DNA from 2 places in the Bradyrhizobium symbiodeficiens genome. Region 2 is predicted to be linked to the other one. Evidence: predicted binding sites of a transcription regulator. Region 2 holds the regulator's gene; the other holds the start of a gene.
The links. Region 2 encodes PhoB, which activates phosphate uptake and scavenging genes when phosphate is short. Its sites were predicted from a motif close to TGTCATNNANCTGTCAT; they were not measured.

Region 1: CIT39_RS23700 (UDP-2,3-diacylglucosamine diphosphatase) is a predicted target of PhoB. The motif match lies at 4,053-4,069, and genes of this name have one in related genera.

Annotation. Positions count from the first base shown of each region.
Region 1 is NZ_CP029427.2:5,025,768-5,033,249, forward strand. Features, by position in the region: gene CIT39_RS23685 (caspase family protein) at 1-847, shown strand, start outside; gene CIT39_RS23690 (threonine/serine dehydratase family protein) at 1,125-2,108, opposite strand; gene CIT39_RS23695 (glycosyltransferase family 4 protein) at 2,159-3,202, opposite strand; gene CIT39_RS23700 (UDP-2,3-diacylglucosamine diphosphatase) at 3,216-4,028, opposite strand; gene thiD (bifunctional hydroxymethylpyrimidine kinase/phosphomethylpyrimidine kinase) at 4,407-5,207, opposite strand; gene CIT39_RS23710 (Lrp/AsnC ligand binding domain-containing protein) at 5,339-5,584, shown strand; gene CIT39_RS23715 (cytochrome c) at 5,592-6,518, opposite strand; gene CIT39_RS23720 (CHRD domain-containing protein) at 6,674-7,090, shown strand; gene CIT39_RS23725 (cystathionine gamma-synthase family protein) at 7,164-7,482, opposite strand, start outside.
Region 2 is NZ_CP029427.2:6,745,884-6,753,365, reverse strand. Features, by position in the region: gene pstS (phosphate ABC transporter substrate-binding protein PstS) at 1-311, shown strand, start outside; gene pstC (phosphate ABC transporter permease subunit PstC) at 449-1,438, shown strand; gene pstA (phosphate ABC transporter permease PstA) at 1,443-2,294, shown strand; gene pstB (phosphate ABC transporter ATP-binding protein PstB) at 2,291-3,112, shown strand; gene phoU (phosphate signaling complex protein PhoU) at 3,124-3,840, shown strand; gene phoB (phosphate regulon transcriptional regulator PhoB) at 3,864-4,571, shown strand; gene CIT39_RS31880 (GcrA family cell cycle regulator) at 4,837-5,349, opposite strand; gene CIT39_RS31875 (aspartate aminotransferase family protein) at 5,804-7,012, shown strand; gene argF (ornithine carbamoyltransferase) at 7,012-7,482, shown strand, end outside.

The sequences.
Region 1 (7,482 bases), 1.7 Mb from region 2:
GTATCCGCACGACCCGCTGTGCGACCACGTTCGCTGGCTGCTCAACAACATCGTGCTCTCGCAGGCCTGGCACAAGGCGGTGCTCGTGAACTCGCCGCTCGGCTACAAGAGCTTCTATGACAGCTACGGCAACAGCCCCTATGCGCAGACGGCGCTGAAGCTCCAGGTGCAGCCGAAGCAGATCCCCCTGATGCAGGCGACCAAGTTCCTGGCCCCGCAGAACATTGCTCCGACCTTCAAGATCGGCAATCTCGGCCAACCGAAGTACATGCCGCTGCAGCAGGGTAACGGTGGTTCGCAGATGGGCGGCAATCTGCCGATCGTGCAGAAGCCGGTCGATGGCAACGTCATCGGCAAGCTCGGCACTGGCGGCAAAATCGTCAACCTGCCCTCTGGCAACAACAACCAGCCGAACCAGCAGAACGGCACGCCGTCGCAGATCCCGGGCAAGATCGTCACGCTGCCTGCGCCGACCAACACGACCACCAACAATGGCGGCATCGGCAAGATCGTGACGCTGCCGGCGACTAACAACAAGACGGACGGCGGCAACGCCAACGGCAAGCCGGGCAAGATCGTGAGCATGCCGGTTAATATCGGCAAGGGCGGCACGAAGGTCGGGACGAAGCCGATCAACGTTCAGACGCAGAACAACCCGATCCGTGTCAACAACGGCGCGAAGATCAACAACAACCCGGTGAACAAGGTGCAGGTGCAGAACAACAACCGCCCGCAGTTCAACACCACGAACCGCAACGTCAACAATGGCGGCAACAACTTCCGTCAGTCGATGAACCAGGCGCCCTCCATGGGCGGTGGCAACAACCATCGCGGCTTCATGCACTGATCGCGGTCGGCCACACAACGACAAAGGGGCAGAGCGGAAACGCTCTGCCCCTTCTTCATATCGAGGATAGATACGATCAGCTCGATCGCAGCCAGCCTTCACCATTGGAACCGCTGGAGCGCACGCCTCGTCCTTCGAGACGACCGCTGCGCGGTCTCCTCAGGATGAGGCTAATCAGCATCGGTGCCCGTTGAAACTGTCGCCGCGCACTCCGCCCTCATCCTGAGGAGCCCGCCAAAGCGGGCGTCTCGAAGGATGCGCCACGGGGAAACCGCTCTCAGGCCACCAGCTCAGAGAACAGATCCGCGTCGACATTGCCGCCGGAGAGCACGATCACGACGTTCTTCCCGGCGACATCGAGGCGGCCCGCAAGCAGCGCGGCAAGCCCCACCGCGCCGCCCGGCTCCACCACGAGCTTCAGCTCGCGATAGGCGAACGCGACGGCGGCGCCGACTTCCTTGTCCGACGCCGTGACGCCGCGCGCGAGCAGCTTGCTGTTGATCGCAAAGGTCATCTCGCCGGGGATCAGAGCCATCAGCGCATCGCAGATGGTGCGGCCCGCGGGGCCGTGCGGCTCGCGATGGCCGGCGGATAGCGAAATGCCGTGATCGTCGAACGCCTCGGGTTCGGCCACCACGATCTCGGCCAGCGGAAAGCGCGCCTTCACCGCCGTCGCCACGCCCGCAATCAGGCCGCCGCCCGAGGCCGGAGCCACCACGATGTCAGGACTGAGGCCGAGCGTTGCCATGTCCTCCGCGATCTCGCGGCCGGCGGTGCCCTGGCCTGCGATCACGAAGGGATCGTCGTAGGGCCTCACCAGCGTCGCGCCGCGCTTCTCGGCGATGCCACGCGAGATCGCCTCGCGATCGTCCTTGTCGCGATCATAGAGTACGACCTCGGCGCCGTAGGATTTGGTGCGCTCGCGCTTCGACAACGGCGCATCCGCAGGCATCACGATGGTTGCCTGCATGTCGAGGATCTTTGCCGCTGCCGCCACGCCCTGGGCGTGGTTGCCGGAGGAGAACGCGACGACGCCGCCGGCGCGCTTGTCCTGCGGGATCGAGAACACCTTGTTGAAGGCGCCGCGGAACTTGAAGGAGCCGGTGCGCTGGAGCATCTCCGGCTTCAGGAACACTTTTGCACCGACGCGCTCATTGAGCACAGGAAAGGACAACAGCGGGGTGCGGATGGCGTAGGGCGCGATCACGCGCGCTGCGGCGTCGATGTCGGCGGGGCCGATCGGGAGGAGCTGTTCGGTCATGTCAGACCTTATCGCGGCCGGTGAGGCCCGGGCAAGACACCTCCGCGAGATCAGGCGACGAAGCGTGGCTGTTCCGTCCCATTCCGGCCCGGCAGCACCGCGCCAACCGCCAGAATGCTGTCCACGAAAACCCGGGCCGAGGCCTCCCAGGTGTAACTGGCGGCGAATTCGACGCAGTCCTGCCGGGGGACGTCGAGCGCCGCAAAGCAGGCGGTGCGGAGGTCGTGATCCAGCGCGCCGACCGGCGCATCGCCGATCACGTCGCGGGGGCCCTTCACCGGAAAGGCCGCGACCGGCAGGCCGCTCGCGAGCGCTTCGAGCAGCACCAGGCCGAACGTGTCGGTCTTGCTGGGAAACACGAACACGTCGGCCGCCGCATAGATGTCGGCCAATTCCTCACCGTGCTTCTCGCCGAGGAAGATCGCGTCGGGATAGGCCTCTTCGAGCGAGGCGCGCGCGGGGCCGTCGCCGACGATCACCTTGGTCCCGGGCAGATCCAGATCGAGGAAGGCCTCGAGATTCTTTTCCACGGCGACGCGGCCGACCGACAGGAACACCGGCGCCGGCAGGCAGAGGTCGATGGCGCGGGGGTGGAATAGATGGGTGTCGACGCCGCGCGGCCACAGCACGACATTGTCGAAACCGCGCTCGGTCAGCTCGCTGGCGAGCGCAGGCGTCGCCGCCATCACGGCGCGGCTGGGCGCATGGAAGCGGCGCAGCGCGTGCCAGATCAGCGAGCCCGGCACCGGCACGCGGGCGCGGACATATTCGGGAAAGCGGGTGTGGAAGCTGGTCGTGAACGGCAGCTTGCGCTGGCGGCAATAGCGGCGGACCATCAGGCCGATCGGCCCTTCGGTCGCGATATGGATGCTGTCCGGTTGCGCCTCCGCGATCAGCTTCGCAATTCGCGCCGGGCGGGGCATCGCTAGGCGCACGTCGCGATAGCTCGGCATCGCAAAGGTTCGGAACGATTGCGGCGTCAGGAACTCGAATTCGACGCCGAGGCTTTTGCCGGCGTCGGCAAGCTTGGTCAGCGTCCGAACCACACCGTTCACTTGCGGGTGCCAGGCGTCGGTCGCGACCAGGATGCGCATCAGGCGGTCTCCGTCATGCAGCTCTGGCTGCGACCTGCGGGACGGCTGCCGGCTTCTGCAAATGATCCGCCCAGGTGATAATCTCGAAATGACCGTCGTCGTGCTCGACCAGCGCCGTGCAGCTCTCGACCCAGTCGCCGCAATTCATGTAGCGGATGCCGCCCTCGTCGCGGATCACGGCGTAGTGGATGTGGCCGCAGATCACGCCGTCGGCGTCGTAGCGTCGCGCCTCTGCGGCGAGCGCCTGCTCGAACGCGCCGATGTAATTGACGGCGTTCTTGACCTTCTGCTTGGCCCATTGCGACAGCGACCAATAGGGCACCTTGAACAGGCGGCGGAAAAAGTTGACGAAGCGATTCATCTGGATCGCGAAGTCGTAGGCCTTGTCGCCGAGATGGGCGAGCCAGCGCGCGTTCTGCACTACGAGATCGAAGATGTCGCCGTGGATGACGAGATAGCGCTTGCCGTCCACGCCGGTGTGGACGGTGTTCTCGACCACGTCGATGCCGCCGAAATGCGTGCCGTAATAGTTGCGCAGGAACTCGTCGTGATTGCCGGGGATGTAGACGATCTTGGCGCCCTTGCGCGCCTTGCGCAGCAGCTTCTGCACCAGGTCGTTGTGGGATTGCGGCCAGTTCCAGCTCGATTTCAGCGCCCAGCCATCGACGATGTCGCCGACCAGATAGATCGTGTCGGCATCATGGTAGCGCAGGAAGTCGAGCAGAAGATCGGCTTGAGAACCGCGGGCTCCGAGATGAACGTCGGAGATGAACAACGTGCGAAAGCGCCGCTCCGGGCTCTCGTCACTCACATCGTAACTTCCCATGCGCCAGCCTGTAACAAATGTCCCGTGACAGGGGGATGACAGATTGAACCCTTGAGGCACCTTCAGATACGAATCAAACCTTGCCTCGCCCTCCCCGCGAATATCAGTCGCATGCGACAATCAGGCGACATGGCGCCGCAGGGGGGCTCCAGGGCGCACCTTTTCACGAATGTCGCTTTGCACAGCTGAGCGCACGCCGCGTCCTTCGAGACGACCGCTTCGCGGTCTCCTCAGGATGAAGCTAAGCAGCACCGGTTTCTGTGAAACTGCGGCCGCACATTCCGTCCTCATCCTGAGGGCCCGCCAACGGCGGGCGTCTCGAAGGATGACAGCTGGCGAAATTGCTTCCGCGGAAGCTCCGCGTCAGTAAAATCCGCGTCAGTAAAACTTGTGGAAATGATGGATCGGGCCGTGGCCGTGGCCGACGCTGAAGCGGTCGGCGGCTGCGATGGCCGCGCTGATCCAGGCCTTCGCGTTGCGTACGGCAGGCTCCAGACCCTCGCCCTTGGCCAGCCCCGCCGCGACCGCCGAGGACAGCGAGCAACCGGTGCCGTGGGTGTTGCGCGTGGCAACACGCGGCGCCGCGAGCGCGATCGTGCCTTCGGACGTGACGAGATAGTCGGTGCTCTCTCCGCCCTCGCCGTGGCCACCCTTGATCAGGACCGCGCGGCAGCCGAGCGCCAGCAGGCGATGCCCCTGGCTTTCGATCTCGGCCTCGCTCACCGCGATCTCCTCGTCGAGCAAAGCTGCGGCCTCCGGCAGATTCGGCGTGATCACTGAGGCCATCGGTATCAGCCTTGTGCGCAGGGCATCGACGGCCTCGGATGCGAGCAAGCGGTCGCCGGAGGTCGCCACCATCACGGGATCGAGCACGACATGCTTCGGCTTCCAGCGCGACAGCGCGGCCGCGATCGCATCGATGCTGGCGACCTGGGCGACCATGCCGATTTTCACCGCGCCGACGTCGAGATCGGAGAACACCGCATCGATCTGCGCGGTGACGAATTCGGCCGGCACCGCCTGAATGCCGGTGACGCCGCGCGTGTTCTGCGCCGTCAACGCCGTGATGGCGGAGGCGCCATAGACGCCCAGCGCGGCAAAGGTCTTCAGGTCGGCCTGGATGCCGGCCCCGCCGCTCGAATCGGAGCCGGCGATGGTGAGTGCGACCGGGGTCGTCATGGGCAGATTTTCAGCGTTTTCGGGACCATGGTCCGTCCTACCGCGCGCGCCGGGTGACAAGCAAGTTCGCTTGCTAATTCCGGCCGGTTTTGGCCTATTAGCCGGAAGAATACGCTTTCGGAGTGCCCGCGATGGTTCCTTTTTTCGTCCAGATCAAATGCAAGCTCGGCCAGTCCTATACGGTCGCCAACGCGCTTGCCGAAGCCGAGATCGCGTCCGAAATCTACTCCACGGCCGGCCAATACGACCTTCTCGTGAAGTTCTACGTCGACAAGGACACCGACATCGGCCATTTCGTCAACGAGAAGGTGCAGGTGCTGCCGGGCATCCAGGACACCCTCACCATCATCACCTTCAAGGCGTTCGGCGCCAGCTAGCCCGCAGCTAGCCGGCGTCCTTGCGCTTTGGCCGCGGCGGACCGTCCACCGGCGGCAGCGATTTGAGGTAGTCCGCCATCGCCGCAAGATCCGCGTCGGACAATTGCGAGGTGTTCTTGATCACACGCGTCATCGCGCCGCCGACGCTGTCGCCGTCGGGCAATTCGCCGGTCTTGAGGAAATAGGCGATATCCTTCGCGCTCCACTCGCCGAGGCGCTTCTGCGTGATGTTGGGCACCCAGCCCTCGCCTTCCGGATTCGGCCCGCCGGCAAAGCGCTGGCTCGAGATGATGCCGCCGAGTGCATTGCGCGGGCTGTGGCATTCGGCGCAATGGCCAAAACTGTTGACGAGATAGGCGCCACGATTGAATTGCGGCGACCTGGTGCCGTCGGCGACAAAAGGCTTGTCGTCCATAAACAGCAATTTCCAGATGCCGATGTTGCGGCGGATGTTGAAGGGAAAGCCGACGTCGTGGTCACGTACCTTGCCGGTCACGGGCGGAAGCGTCTTCAGATAAGCGAAGAGATCGAGCACGTCCTCGCGCCTGGCATGCTGGTACGATGTATAGGGAAACGCGGGAAAATAATGCTGCCCGCCCGGCGAAACCCCGCGCATCACCGCGTTGACGAAGTCGGCGTCGGTCCATTCGCCGATGCCGTCGTTCGGATCGGGGGAGATGTTCGGCGCGTAGAACGTTCCGAACGGCGACTTGATCGCGACGCCGCCGCCGAGCCTGACACGATCGGGCTGGTTGGGCGTGGCATGGCAGGACGCGCAGCCCCCGGCGTTGAACATCGCCTCACCGTTGGCAAGGTTTGCCACATGGGCCGGCGCTTTGCCCACGGCTGCCACCACCGGCGCGCTGAGCCACCAATAGACGCCGGCAGCAATGGCCGCGGCGAGCAGCCCTGCGAGAATTGTTCGTTGCAACATGCCGATCCATTCACTCGTCGCGGCTAACCTAAGACCGATGTCGTCGCGGCTCCAGCCACGAAGAATTTAGCCCGCCCTGGCCGAAAACGGGAATAAACTGAAATGCCGGCTGTTGGAAGTTTGGCAGCCCGAACGGGTTCAACAGGGAGAATGCCATGAACAAGACCGTCATTGCCGCCGTAGCGCTCGGTGCCGTTGCTTTTGTGAGCCCGGCCAGCGCCGAAAAGCTGAAAGCAACGCTCGACGGCAAGTCCGAAGTGCCGGCAACGACCAGCAGCGGCACCGGAACCGCCGATCTGAACTATGATGCCGCCAGCAAGAAGCTGTCCTGGACCGTCACCTATTCCGGGCTCTCCGGACCCGCCACCGCCGCGCATTTCCACGGGCCTGCCGAGGTTGGCAAGAACGCCGGCGTGGCCGTTGCGATCCCGAATGCGGCCGCAAGCCCGGTCAAGGGCGAGGCGACCCTCACCGATGCGCAGGCCGCGGACCTGCTCGGAGGCAAGTACTACATCAACATCCACACCGCGGCCAATCCGGGCGGCGAGATCCGCGGTCAGGTGACGAAGTAAGCCGCAACGCTGCTTCCTTGCGTGTAAGGCCCGGCGCAGGAGGGGGCGTCCGGCCTTTTCGATTCGATCGCGCCTAAGCCGCGTTCAGCGCCTGCGCGAGATCGGCGATCAGATCGGAGGGGTTCTCGATGCCGATCGACAGCCGGATCGTGGAATCGAGCACGCCGATTTTTCGGCGGATGTCGGCGGGAACGCCGGAATGCGTCATGGTCGCGGGCAGGCTCGCGAGCGACTCGGTGCCACCGAGGCTTACCGCCAGCTTGATGATCTGCAGCGCATTGAGGAATTTGACCGCAGCGTCCTTGCCGCCGACGATGTCGAACGAGAAGGTCGATCCCGCCCCCTGGCATTGCCGCGCGAACACACGGCCCGCGGGTGATGCCCCCTCGTGA
Region 2 (7,482 bases):
GCAAGACCGTGCAGCCGACCGTCGAAGCGTTCCAGGCGGCCGCCTCCAACGCCGACTGGGCCAAGGCGCCCGGCTACTACGTCATCCTGACCGACCAGCCCGGCGAGAAGTCCTGGCCGATCACGGCGGCGACCTTCATCCTCATGCACAAGGACGCCACCGACAAGGCGGCCTCGCAGGAAGCCATCAAGTTCTTCCGCTGGGCCTTCACGAAGGGCGACAAGGCGGCCGAGGAGCTCGACTACATCCCGATGCCGGACACCGTCGTCAAGCAGATCGAGAAGACCTGGGCTGCCGATATCAAGAGCTAAGAGCTCCTGTCCCGGACATCACTCCGGGAGTTCGAAAACCTCCGCTCCGGATCGGCCTTGCGCCGCGTCCGGAGCGCAAGACCACAACAACCGGCAACAAGCGTATATAACGGGTACAGGGGATCGGCGTGGCAGAAATGGCCGTTCAGAGCGATATCATCGACGACGCCGGACCGTATGATCGCGCCAAGGCCTTGGGCGCGTTCAAGCTCGGCGACGTCACCTTCTACTGGATCACGCGGCTGTCCGCGATCTCGGTGCTGCTGATCCTTGGCGGCATCATCATCTCGCTGATCGTCGGCGCGTTCCCGGCGATGAAGGAATTCGGCTTCTCCTTCCTGTGGACGCAGCGCTGGGCGCCGTCGGCCGATCCGCCGGTGCTCGGCGCGCTCGGGCCGATGTACGGCACGCTCGTCACCTCGTTCATCGCGATGCTGATCGCCATTCCCGTCGGTCTCGGCATTGCGATTTTCCTCACCGAGCTTTGCCCGCAATGGCTGCGCCGCCCGATCGGCATGGCGATCGAGCTGCTGGCCGGCATTCCCTCGATCATCTATGGCATGTGGGGCTTCTTCGTGCTGGGCCCGTTTCTGGCCAACAGCTTCCAGCCCTTCATGATCAAAATATTCGACGGCGTCCCGGTGCTCGGCGCGATCTTCGCGGGTCCGCCGTCCTATCTCAGCACGTTCAACGCCGCGCTGATTCTCGCCATCATGGTGCTGCCCTTCATCACCTCGATCTCGGTCGACGTGTTCAAGACGGTGCCGCCGGTGCTGAAGGAGGCCGCCTACGGCGTCGGCTGCACCACCTGGGAGGTCGTCCGCAGCGTGGTGATCCCCTACACCCGCGTCGGCATCATCGGCGGCGTCATGCTGGCGCTGGGCCGCGCGCTCGGCGAGACCATGGCGGTGACCTTCATCATCGGCAACTCCTTCCGCATCTCCTCGTCGATCTTCGCGCCGGGCACCACGATCTCGGCGGCGATCGCATCCGAGTTCGCCGAGAGCGACGGCCTGCACCAGTCCGGCCTGATCCTGCTCGGCCTGTTGCTGTTCGTGCTGACGTTCTTCGTGCTGGCCGCCGCGCGGCTGATGCTGATGCGGCTGGACAAGAAGGCGGGGAAGTAAGGTCATGGCCCTCAATCCGATCTATTCGCGTCGTCGCCGCACCGACATCGTCATCCGCGGGCTCTGCTTCGCCGCGGCGGTCTTCGGCGTCACCTGGCTCGCGTTGATCCTGGTCACGCTGCTCTACAACGGCCTTGCCGGCCTCAATCTCGAGCTCTTCGTCGCGGATACGCCGCCTCCGGGTTCGACCGAAGGCGGCCTGCGCAACGCGATCGTCGGCTCGGTCATCATGACGGTGATCGGCGTCGGCATCGGCGCGCCGCTCGGCCTGTTCGCCGGCACCTACCTCGCCGAATACGGCCGCAACGACCGCCTGACCTCGGTGATCCGCTTCATCAACGACATCCTGCTCTCGGCGCCCTCGATCATCATCGGCCTGTTCATCTACGGCGCGGTGGTGGTGCCGATGCGTGGCTTCTCCGCGATCGCGGGCAGCCTGGCGCTCGCCGTCATCGTGATCCCGGTCGTGCTGCGCACCACCGAGGACATGCTGCTGCTGGTGCCGAATCCGCTGCGTGAGGCGGCCTCGGCGCTGGGCCTGCCGCGTTCGCTGGTGATCAAGCGGATCGCCTATCGTGCGGCCCGGTCCGGCCTCATCACCGGCGTGCTGCTCGCCACCGCCCGCGTCGCCGGCGAGACCGCGCCGCTGCTGTTCACCGCGCTGTCGAACCAGTTCTTCAGCCTCGGCCTGAACAAGACGATGGCCAACCTGCCCGTCACCATCAACAACTTCGTGCAGAGCCCCTACGCCTACTGGAAGCAGTTGGCGTGGAGCGGCGCACTGCTCATCACCCTGACCGTGCTTGCCCTGAACATTGGCGCGCGCATCCTTGGCGCCGAGAGGACCGCAAAATGAGTGATCTTTCCGTATCGATGAGCGCGTCCGGTGGCCTGCCGCACGCGCCTGTGCTGCCCGAGGCGCCCGCCAAGGTGACGGTGCGCAACCTCAACTTCTATTACGGCGAGCACCACGCGCTGAAGAACATCAACCTGACGCTCGGCGCCAACCGCGTCACGGCGTTCATCGGCCCGTCGGGCTGCGGCAAGTCGACCCTGCTGCGCATCTTCAACCGGATGTACGATCTCTATCCGGGCCAGCGCGCCACCGGCCAGCTGATGCTGGACCAGACCAACATCCTCGACCTCAAGCTCGACCTCAATCTGCTGCGCGCCCGGGTCGGCATGGTGTTCCAGAAGCCGACGCCGTTCCCGATGACTATCTACGAGAACATCGCTTTCGGCATCCGCCTCTACGAGAAGATCTCGAAGTCCGAGATGGACGACCGCGTCGAGAAGGCGCTGCGCGGCGGCGCCCTCTGGAACGAGGTCAAGGACAAGCTCAACGCTTCCGGCCTGTCGCTCTCCGGCGGCCAGCAGCAGCGCCTGTGCATCGCCCGCACCGTCGCGGTGCGCCCCGAAGTCATCCTGTTCGACGAGCCGTGCTCGGCGCTCGACCCGATCTCGACCGCCAAGGTCGAGGAGCTGATCCAGGAACTGTCCGAGAACTACACGATCGCGATCGTCACCCACAACATGCAGCAGGCCGCGCGCGTCTCCGACAAGACCGCCTTCATGTATCTCGGCGAGCTGATCGAGTTCGACGACACCAGCAAGATCTTCACGTCGCCGACTGACCGGCGCACGCAGGATTACATCACTGGCCGGTTCGGCTGAGGAGACGGAACATGGGTACCGAACATACCGCCAAGGCCTTCGACACCGACCTCCAGGAACTCACGCGCCTGGTCGCCGAGATGGGCGGCATCGCCGAGCGCATGATCGTCGATTCCGTCGATGCGCTGATCCGCCGCGACGTCGCGCTCGGCCAGCGCGTCGTCACCATCGATGCCGATCTCGACGCGCTGCAGAAGCGCATCGAGGAACGCGCGGTGCTCACCATCGCCCGCCGCCAGCCGATGGCGGTGGATTTGCGCGAGATCGTCGGCGCGATGCGCGTCGCGACCGACCTCGAGCGCATCGGCGACCTCGCCAAGAACATGGGCAAGCGCGTCGCCGCGCTGGAGACCGATTTCCATCCGCTGAAACTGTTCCGCGGCCTCGAGCACATGACCGACCTCGTGCAGCAGCAGGTCAAGTCGGTGCTGGACGCCTATGCCGCGCACGATCTGCCGGCGGCGATGGCGGTGTGGAAGGGCGACGAGGAGGTCGACGCGATCTGCACCTCGCTGTTCCGCGAGCTCCTCACCTACATGATGGAGGATCCGCGCAACATCTCGTTCTGCATCCACCTGATGTTCTGCGCCAAGAACATCGAGCGGATCGGCGACCACGCCACCAACATCGCCGAGACCGTGTTCTACATGATCGAGGGCCAGGCGATCACCGACAAGCGGCCGAAGGGCGACATGACCACCTTCGCCACGGCGATCCCGAATACCTGAAGACTTTAAGGAGCGACGACACCATGGGCGCACGCATTATGGTGGTTGAGGACGAGGAAGCTCTCACCGAGCTGCTTCGCTACAACCTCGAAGGCGACGGCTATGACGTCGAGACGGTCATGCGCGGCGACGACGCCGACACCCGCCTCAAGGAGCACATCCCCGATTTGATCGTGCTCGACTGGATGCTGCCGGGCCTGTCGGGCATCGAGCTGTGCAGGCGCCTGCGCACCCGGCCCGACACCAAGCAGCTGCCGATCATCATGCTCACCGCGCGCGGCGAGGAGAGCGAGCGGGTGCGGGGGCTTGCGACCGGCGCCGACGATTACATCGTCAAGCCGTTCTCGGTGCCGGAGCTCCTGGCGCGCGTGAAGGGCCTGCTGCGGCGCGCCAGCCCCGAGCGGCTCGCCACCGTGCTGGCCTATGGCGACATCGAGCTCGACCGCGACAAGCGCCGCGTGGCGCGCTCGGGCCGGCCGATCGATCTCGGCCCGACCGAATATCGCCTGCTGGAGTTCTTCCTGGAGCATCCCGGCCGCGTGTTCTCGCGCGAGCAGCTGCTCGACAGCGTCTGGGGCCGCGACATCTACATCGACGAGCGCACCGTCGACGTTCATATCGGCCGCCTGCGCAAGCTGCTCAATCTCGGCCGCGAGCAGGACCCGATCCGCACCGTCCGCGGCGCCGGCTACGCGCTGGACGATCGCTTCGCGAAGGCCGAGCAGGCGTAGCGGGTTGTGGGCTGCCGTTTGGCGCTGTAGCCGCAATCTCAGCCGTCATCCCGGGGCGCGCGCAGCGCGAGCCCGGGATCTCCGCGCGAGCGCTTGCGCCCGTCGCGATAACCACAGGACGTAGTTTGGCGAAGACTCGGAGTGACCATCTCGCGCAATAACTGCGCCCTGTGGTTATGGATCCCCGCGTTCGCGGGGATGACACCGAGATTGTTGCGCCGTCGTCGTGTGACAGCACCGTCCTTAGTCAGCTAAATCCGCAAGCTCACCGCGGCCCCGGCTTAGGTGCTGCGCGCCGGCGATCGGCCGCCGGCTGATACGCCACGCGCGAGTGCTGGGCGCAGTAGGGCAGGCCGGACAGCGCCTTGCCGCCGCAGAAGAAGAAGTCCGGGCTGGAGGGATCTCCGACCGGCCAATGGCAGGTCGCCTCGTTCAGCTCGAGCAGCGACAGCCGCTGGCTCATCGGCACCACGTTGTCGTAGGTGACCGGCTCGGCCTCCACCTCGACCTCGAAGGCCTGGGCCAGCGCGGTGTTGCCGCGCGCGATGGGGCGGGTCACCCGCATCATGTGCTGTGCGGGGCGCGCCTTGCGCGGCCGGGGCGCGGCCGATGACGGGCTCTTTGCGCGGCCGGACAGACCGAGCCTGTGCACTTTGCCGATCACGGCATTGCGGGTCACATTGCCGAGCTCAGCTGCGATCTGGCTGGCCGAAAGTCCGGCCTCCCAGAGCTTTTTCAGCTGCTCGACGCGATCATCGGACCAGGTCAAAACCGTCATTGCACCCTTTCCCTCGTCGCGCGGCTGCCGTCCTGGCGCCCATGCGGCGATTGCTAAGCTTCGAAAAACCCGTGCCGCCAGAATCCCTTAGGGCTCGCCGGGCGCGACTGACGCCCGAACGTTTACGCCGGTACATGAGGACTCTTGAGATCAGAACCGCTGCACGAGATGTCGTATCTGACAATCCAAACGCTACAATATGGCGTGACTCCCGCGCAAGAGTCCGCCGACTCGCTTCCACATGTTCCGTGGTGAAATCCCGCAAAATCGGCACCGCAAGACTACGGATTCTGCGTTTCCCGAGGCTTTCCGGGCGGCATTGACACCCGTCTTGCCAGGCATAAGATAGTCCCGCGTGCCGCCCTTAAAAGGCGGCACGTTTCGTTTTCCGGGCCGGTGGATGGTGCGTTGCGCAATGCACGCGTCACACCGTCCGCAACATTCAAGTGACATCATGACGAACAGCGCAGCGCCGCATTTGCTCCCCGTTTTCGCCAGAGCCGACCTCGGCTTCGAGCGCGGTGAAGGCTGCTGGCTGATCGCGACCAATGGCGATCGCTATCTCGATTTCACCTCGGGCGTGGCCGTGAATGCGCTCGGCCATTGCCATCCGCATCTGATCAAGGCGCTGCAGGAGCAGGCGACGAAGCTCTGGCACATGTCGAACCTGTTCCAGAGCCCGGATGGCGAGAAGCTCGCCAACCGGCTCTGCCAGGAGAGCTTTGCGGACTTCGTGTTCTTCTGCAATTCGGGGGCCGAAGCGCTGGAGGGCGTGATCAAGCTGGTGCGCCATCATCACTTCTCCAAGGGACATCCGGAGCGCTATCGCATCATCACTTTCGAAGGCGCCTTCCACGGCCGCACGCTGGCGACGCTGGCTGCGACCGGCTCGGCAAAATATCTCGAAGGCTTCGGTCCGCCGATGGAAGGCTTCGACCAGGTGCCGCATGGCGACATCGAGGCCGTCAAGAAGGCGATCGGTCCGCACACCGCCGGCATCCTGATCGAGCCGATCCAGGGCGAGGGCGGCGTGCGCTCGGCAACGCCGACCTTCCTCAAGGCGCTCCGCCAGCTTTGCGACGAGAAGGGCCTACTGCTCGCCTTCGACGAGGTGCAGACCGGCATGGGCCGCAGCGGCGATCTGTTCGCCTATCGGCGCACTGGCGTCACGCCGGACGTGATGTCGCTGGCCAAGGCGCTCGGCGGCGGCTTCCCGATCGGGGCCATTCTGGCGACCGCGGATGCGGCCGCCGGCATGGGGCCCGGCTCGCACGGCTCGACCTTCGGCGGCAATCCGCTGGCGATCTCCGCGGCCAACGCCGTGCTCGACGTCATGCTCGCGCCCGGCTTCTTCGACCACGTGCAGAGAATGTCGCTGCTGCTGAAGCAGAAGCTTGCCTCCGTGATCGACCGCTATCCCGACATCGTCAGCGAGGTGCGCGGCGAGGGCCTGCTGATCGGCATCAAGGCCGTGGTGCCCTCCGGCGATCTCGTCGCAGCGCTGCGTCATGAAAAGCTGCTCACCGTCGGGGCCGGCGACAATGTCGTGCGTTTCCTGCCGCCGCTGATCGTGACCGAAGCCGAGATCGAGGACAGCATCGGGCGGCTGGAGCGCGCCTGTTCCGCGATCTCGTCCAGCCAGACCAAGCGGGCGGCAAGCTGATGAGCAAGTCCCCCAACAAAACTCCGAAGCATTTCCTCGATATCAACGAGCTGCCGCTGTCGGAGCTCAAGCGCATGCTTGCGGCGTCCTCCGCCATGAAGGCGAAGCAGAAGGCGCATCAGCCGGTCAGGCCGCTCGAAGGCAAGACGCTGGCGATGATCTTCGAGCGCCCGTCGACCCGGACACGCGTGTCGTTCGACGTCGCCATGCGCCAGCTCGGCGGCGAGCCCATCATGCTCACCGGTGCCGAGATGCAGCTCGGCCGCGGCGAGACCATCGCCGACACCGCGCGCGTGCTGTCGCGCTATGTCGACGCCATCATGATCCGCATCCTCAATCACGACGCGCTGCTGGAGCTTGCGGAATATGCGACGGTGCCCGTCATCAACGGCCTGACGCGGCGGTCGCATCCCTGCCAGGTGATGGCCGACCTCATGACCTACGAGGAGCATCGTGGCCCGATCGAGGGA